DNA from 3 places in the Brevibacillus halotolerans genome. Region 1 is predicted to be linked to each of the others. Evidence: predicted binding sites of a transcription regulator. Region 1 holds the regulator's gene; each other region holds the start of a gene.

Region 1 (2,281 bases):
TTTACAATAAAATCAGTCCCTTAGGAAAAACAAATCTAAAATGATTGTATGAATTTTACCCAAGCCATAAAGTAGGAGGGAAGCAGATCCATGACTACAAAACGACATAACCTATGTCTAGTTATTTGTATAGGCATGATGATCTTTGCATTATCCCAACCCGTTGAAGCAAGCCGCCCCATTGCGATAGCACATCAGCAACAGCATATTGAGGACCCCGATGCTGTTGAACAGGAGGAAGATTTTGTTGGGCTTACCACTACTTTTTTCTCTTTACCAGAAGGAGAATGTACGCTCATTCGCTTCCCTTCTGGTAAAACGATGCTAATTGATACAGGGAGCGAAAAAGATACGGAAAAATTGGTTTCCTTGCTACTTGAGCGCCATGTTACAAAAGTCGATTACCTGTTATTGACAAACGATTTACCTACTCATATTGGCGGCTATGATAAGCTTGCGGAGAAAATTCAATTTGATAAGATTTACATGCCAAAATTGACAGCCTTCGTAATTCACAGTAATATCCATATATCTAGGGAAAAGCAAGTTGTGTATGTAAAGGAAAAGGATCAATTACTGGATGGGAAAGATGTGGTGATCACATTTTTACATCCCAGCGAGAACCTGTTTTTATCACCACAGGATAATTCGCTTGTGTTTAGTCTGACCCAAGGAGAGCTCCAGTTTTTGTTCACCAGTGCCATCAATGAAAAAGCAGAGGAGCGTTTGTTTGCGAAATACCCTTCTTTACTGCCGGCTGAAATCTTAAAGGTTGCGGCACAAGGCAGCAATCAGGCTTCTATTCAATCCTTCTTAACTAAGGTTGATCCCCAGATTGCTGTTGTGCAGACCGGTATTGTGCGTGAGCAATGGAAAGACTCCATGCGTGAGGTGGTGGAGCGTTTGGAGGAATCATGGGCAGATACGTATGTGACTAGCCGGGATGGGTCAATTACCATTCTCTCTAACGGACAAGATTATAAGGTTTTAAAGGCAGTCAAGACCTCTACACGTGATAGACAACGAAGTTAGGAGTGCAATTTATGGGGAAAGTACCAAAAATTTCTGAAGCGGTCGTTCGCCGTCTGCCGATCTATTTGCGATATTTAACAAATCTACAGGAACTACAGGTAAAAACGGTGTCTTCCCAACAGATGGGCAAAACAATGGATATTAATCCAGCCCAAATTCGAAAGGACCTGTCTGCATTTGGTGACTTTGGCAAAAAAGGCATTGGCTATGACGTAGATTACTTGATTGAAAAGATTCGTCATATCTTGAAATTGGACCAAGTGATCCATGTAGCGTTGGTGGGGGCCGGTAATCTAGGTCAAGCGATTTCCAATTACAATGTGTATTTAAAAGATAACATGAAAATTGTTTCCATTTTTGATGCCGACCCGCAAAAAATAGGTAAGGATTTAGGGGGATTGGTCATTGAACCGATTGATAAAATGGAAGATATCATCAAGGAAAAACAAATTCGGATGGCGATAATTACAACGCCAGCCTCCGCCGCACAGGAAGTGGCAAATAAATTGATCGAAGCTGGAATAGAAGCGATCCTCAATTTTGCCCCAACAACCATTCGCACCGAAAAAGAAGTAAAAATTGATCATAACGATTTGACTTCCAGCTTGCAAAGCTTAGCGTATTATTTAAACTAAGTAATGACTAACAGATAAAGGGAGAGTGTCTACGTTGATGAAAATCATTACCAACGCAACCGTAATTACTGTTAATGAACAAAATGAGGTTATTTATAATGGAGCAGTTGGCTTTGATGGGGGAAAAATTACATATGTAGGTAAAACGCCAGAAGATTTATCAGCATATGACGAGATCATTGATGGAACGAATAAATATCTAATGCCAGGATTTATTAATACACATGGTCACGTAGGCATGTCTCTACTGCGCGGATTTGCGGATGACCTACCTTTAAAACAGTGGCTGGAAGATAAAATGTGGCCAATGGAAGGTCAATTTACAGCGGAGCATGTGAAATGGGGTACAGCTATTTCCATTATCGAGATGATTCGTACCGGTACAACTACCTTTGTAGATATGTATGATCATATGGATACAGTAGCACAGGAAGTGGAAGCATCCGGGATGCGCGGTGTATTATGCCGTGGGGTAATTGGTTTCTGCTCAGAAGAAGAACGCCAGCAGAAATTACAAGAAGCTGCATCTTTCGCATCACGTTGGAACGGAGCAGCCAACGGTCGTATCCATACCATGATGTCGCCGCATGCACCTTATACGTGCTCTCCTGAGT
Region 2 (2,281 bases), on a different contig from region 1:
TTCTACCTCCCCGTCTTATTTTTCCAGTTCCAATTCGACTGGTTTATCTTTAAACATCCGTTTAAGAACAAGGGCGCACACCGTTCCCAGGAAGGCGTACAGCAGGCAGAAAAGAATCAGCATTTCTCCAACATTATTTGCCGTTGTCGCTGCATGCATCGTTCGTAAATAACCATTTAATATCCAAGGTTGTCTACCAATCTCCGCAAACATCCAGCCAAATTCAATTGCTAAAAATCCAAGTGGAGCCCCAAGAGCAGAAGCCCACAGAATCCATTTAGGGGGCATCCGCTTCCGTACCTTGACAATTAAGAAGTAAAGCACTGGAACCAATGCCATATATCCACCTATAGCTGCCATGCTGTCAAACAAATAATGAATAAACAGTGGAGGCCATTCATCGCGAGGAATATCATTTAACCCTACTACTACGCCATTTGGAGAGTTCGTTGCTAAAATGCTAAGAGCATAGGGCACCTTAATCGCATATTTAACCTCTTGCTTTTCTTTATCCAAAATACCACCAAAAACAAATTCGGCCTTGTCAGTGGTTTCAAAATGCCACTCCGCTGCTGCTAGCTTCACAGGCTGATACTCCGCTAGGAACTTACCAGCAATATCTCCCCACACAGCCGTTCCCATCGAAAAGATAAACGCAAGCGTCAGCGACAGGTTAAGTGCCTTTTTGTGATAGGAATGTGTTTTCCCCTTCAAAATGCCTAGGGCAGCGATTGCAGCCATCACATACGCACTAGTGGCATACGAAGCAAAAACCATATGCCCCACTTTTGAAGGAGTAGCCGGATTAAACATCGCTACCATCGGTTGAATATCACGTAAAACTCCATCTACGAGGGTAAAGCCCTGTGGCGTATTCATAAAAGCATTCACTGTCATAATAAAGAAAGCAGAACCTGTGGAACCAATTATCACTGGGATAGAGATCAACCAGTGAAGATACGGATTTTTAAATCGGTCCCATGTATAAATATAAATGCCTAAGAAAATTGCTTCAAAGAAGAACATAAACGTTTCTAAAAACAGCGGTAACGCTATTACTTCTCCCGCCAATTTCATAAATGACGGCCACAAGAGACTTAATTGTAGACCAATACAGGTTCCTGTCACGACCCCAACTGCTACTGTCACAGTAAAACCTCGTGTCCAACGCCGTGCCATTAATAGATAAGCTTTGTCTTTTTTTCGAATCCCAATAAACTCGGCAATAGAGATAACCAAAGGAATACCGACACCCATTGAAGCAAAAATAATATGAAACCCCAATGTCACGGATGTTAGTATTCGAGCCAGCATAGTGCTATCCAGTTCCAATCATACTCCCCCCTCATACCATAAATCGTTCGCTTTCAGTGTGAATTTTATCACACATATTCAACTTTTATATTAAAAACTATCGTTATGTTGTGAACAATGCAGGGCGAATTTTTGTCGAATTTGTAGCTAGTATTTATTTGTGAATAAATTATGTCTAGCACTAGTGTTCTTTTCTAAAAATCAATAAATAATGCTTGATTTCCGTCGATTGCCCATATCCTATTTATAAAAAAATAGGGTCCTGCAAGCGGGATTTTTAATAAGTGAACATCTAGTGTGTCAGGGTAAGGAAAGGACTAGCCCTCCTTAGTATAGCTACCTTTCGCTACGAATATGTTTCAAGAAAACAAAAATCCAGCCTACGTCTCAGGCTGGATTTTGTCATATTCTTTTAGACTTCTAAAGGCTTAGCTACTCGATAAAAGGGGAACAGCGATAAGGAAACATATCCCTTAATTTCTGTAATAGGGATTTGGCCAATACTAGGATCGCGGCTATCCATACTTTCACCCAATGTTCGATTATCTCCTAATACAAACATGTGATCCTGAAGAATTGTTAGGGGAGCCATATCGTCTGATACACCTTGCGTATATAGTTCTGGGAGCGGACTATTATTTACATAGACGACTCCTTTTTCAATTTTCACCGTATCACCAGGCAAGCCAATGATTCTTTTGATGATTTCATATCCCTTCGCTTCCTCGTGAATAACTACAACATCACCAAAGGCTGGCTTTGTAAAATGGGTAGGGACTTTATTTAACAGTACAATACTTCCATCCTGCATGGTAGGGTCCATTGAATGGCCAACCACCCTTGTTAGACCAATACTATTTATCATCAGAAAGTAACAGACTGCTAATATCAGGAAAAAACGTAGCCAACTGAAAAGCTCAGCTTGGAATGATTTTTTAGGTTGGTTAGGTGCGGCATCTTTTTCTTT
Region 3 (2,281 bases), on a different contig from region 1:
TTGTCTAGCTCAATTCCTGCTAAGTTAGGCATGATTGGCCAAGAACCAGTAGTAACGATTAATTTATCATAGGAATCTATGATCTCTTCATTTGTATTTAAATTGCGAACGACCAATGTTTTTTGATCGGTATCTATTGAGATCACATCGTGGCGCATATTGGTAACCACGCCAAGCTCAGCTAATTTCTCTGGGGAAGAGTAGAACAAGCCTTGCGGGTCTTTCACTACACCACCTACATACAAGGCAATACCGCAAGAAAGAAAGGAGATATTATCATTTCGTTCATAAACGGTAATGTGAGCATCTGGATATAACTTAGCAGCAGTAACAATAGCGGCAGTTCCGGCATGTGTGCATCCAATAACAGCAATTCTCATAGCTAGTCCTCCAAGCAGTTAGGATTTATGTGCAAGTCTGTTATTCCTCTTTTTACGATAAACACTGTTGTAATAGTGTTTATGCTGTTTATTATAGGAGCGTATTAGTAAAGATGACAGTGAACGTTTTGTGAATGTTATCACATTCACAACCGTTGCTTTTTTCACTATGCACGTTCTGCTATAAATAGGGTAAGAACCGCATACATACAAGAATAAAAGCAGATAAAGTTCTTTTGAATCCAGATGAGGCACTTGTCTGATTATGACAGAAAATACCTTACATTTGAAAAAAACGAGATAAGAAGGGTGCATGGATGGACTTAGAAAAATATGGTGTGAAATTATTCACATACATTAGAACATCTACTGTTTATACTACCATCGAAGGATAACGTTATTGCTTTCATATAAAAAAGAGAAGAAAAAGGTACTGAATATCCATTTATCAAGTAGTAGAAAAAAGGGAGGATTCAACATGAAGAAATGGATGTCTCTTATGATGGCTGCATTTTTGGCAGTTCCTGTGCTGTCTGGATGCGGTAGTGCAACGACTCCGGGTGCAACGGAAGGCAAGGCTACAACCGAGACAGCAACTCCTCAGGATGAAAGTACGGATATCGTAGTAATTGGTGCAGGCGGTGCAGGTCTATCGGCCGCGGTAGAAGCCACAAATGCTGGTGCCAAGGTAATCGTACTGGAAAAAATGCCGATGGTCGGAGGTAACACAACTCGCGCTACTGGAGGATTAAATGCAGCGGGAACGGAAGCACAAAAGAAAAAAGGAATTGAAGACAGCCAAGAGCTGTTTTACCAAGATACAATGAAGGGCGGATACAATAAGAATAACCCTGAGCTAGTAAAAATTCTGACTACGCAAGCGAAAGATTCTGTGGTTTGGCTAGAATCAATGGGTGCTGATTTATCTGACGTTGGCCGTGCGGGTGGAGCAAGTGTAAGCCGTATTCATCGTCCGACTGGCGGAGCGGCTGTAGGCTCTAATGTTATATCTACTTTAAAGAATAAAGTAAAAGAACAAAATATTGATGTCCGTGTCAAAAATAAAGCGGTCGCAATTATCAAAGATCAACAGGGCAAAGTTACTGGTGTAACAGCCGAGAATAAAGATGGTAAGGCTTACACGATTAATGCAAAGGTGGTCATTTTAGCTACAGGTGGTTTTTCAGCTAATCAGGAGATGGTTATTTCCTATAAACCAGAGCTAAAAGGCTTTGCGACAACCAACCATCCAGGAGCATTGGGTGAAGGGATTACGTTGGGCGAAAGCGTTGGTGCCAATTTAGTTGATATGGCTGAAATCCAAACCCACCCAACAGTTGTTCCTGAAAAAGGTGTGATGGTAACAGAAGCTGTTCGCGGAAATGGAGCTATCCTAATCAATAAAGACGGGAAACGTTTCATCAACGAGCTATTAACTCGTGACGTAGTGTCTAAAGGTATTTTGGATCAAAAAGATGGTGTTGCTTACCTGTTCTTTGATGACGGATTAAGAAAAGGTCTAAAAGCGGTAGAAGAGTACTTCAACATGCAGCTAGTAACAGAAGCTGATTCTGTCGAAGAGCTGGCTGGTAAAATCGGTGTAGATAAAGACGCTATGATGAAAAGCGTAAAAACATATAATGATGCGGTAGCAGCGAAACAAGATAAGGAATTTAAGCGTGATGACTTACCTCTTCAATTAAACCAAGGAAAGGTTTATGCCATTCAAGTAACTCCTGCGGTTCATCACACTATGGGTGGCCTACAAATCAACACCAATGCAGAAGTCATGAATAAAGAAGGCCAAATCATTAAGGGTCTTTATGCAGCTGGAGAAGTTACAGGTGGCGTACATGGTGGTAACCGCCTAGGTGGTAATGCTATGGCTGATATCGTAACAT

Evidence for each region. The regulator Rex, encoded in region 1, represses fermentation and respiration genes when NADH is low (regulators of the CRP and FNR family bind a similar motif). The targets are predictions, from matches to a motif close to TTGTGAAATATTTCACAA.
Region 2: the regulator Rex is predicted to act here: its motif matches at 1,371-1,388, upstream of O0550_RS20770 (cytochrome ubiquinol oxidase subunit I).
Region 3: the regulator Rex is predicted to act here: its motif matches at 717-734, upstream of O0550_RS08145 (flavocytochrome c).

Annotation. Positions count from the first base shown of each region.
Region 1 covers NZ_JAPTNK010000011.1:142,598-144,878, forward strand. The annotation lists gene dinG (ATP-dependent DNA helicase DinG) at 1-10, shown strand, start outside; gene O0550_RS15215 (ComEC/Rec2 family competence protein) at 91-1,032, shown strand; gene O0550_RS15220 (redox-sensing transcriptional repressor Rex) at 1,044-1,667, shown strand; gene O0550_RS15225 (amidohydrolase) at 1,705-2,281, shown strand, end outside.
Region 2 covers NZ_JAPTNK010000021.1:53,445-55,725, forward strand. The annotation lists gene O0550_RS20770 (cytochrome ubiquinol oxidase subunit I) at 16-1,332, opposite strand; gene lepB (signal peptidase I) at 1,727-2,281, opposite strand, start outside.
Region 3 covers NZ_JAPTNK010000004.1:229,026-231,306, reverse strand. The annotation lists gene O0550_RS08150 (FAD-dependent oxidoreductase) at 1-380, opposite strand, end outside; gene O0550_RS08145 (flavocytochrome c) at 859-2,281, shown strand, end outside.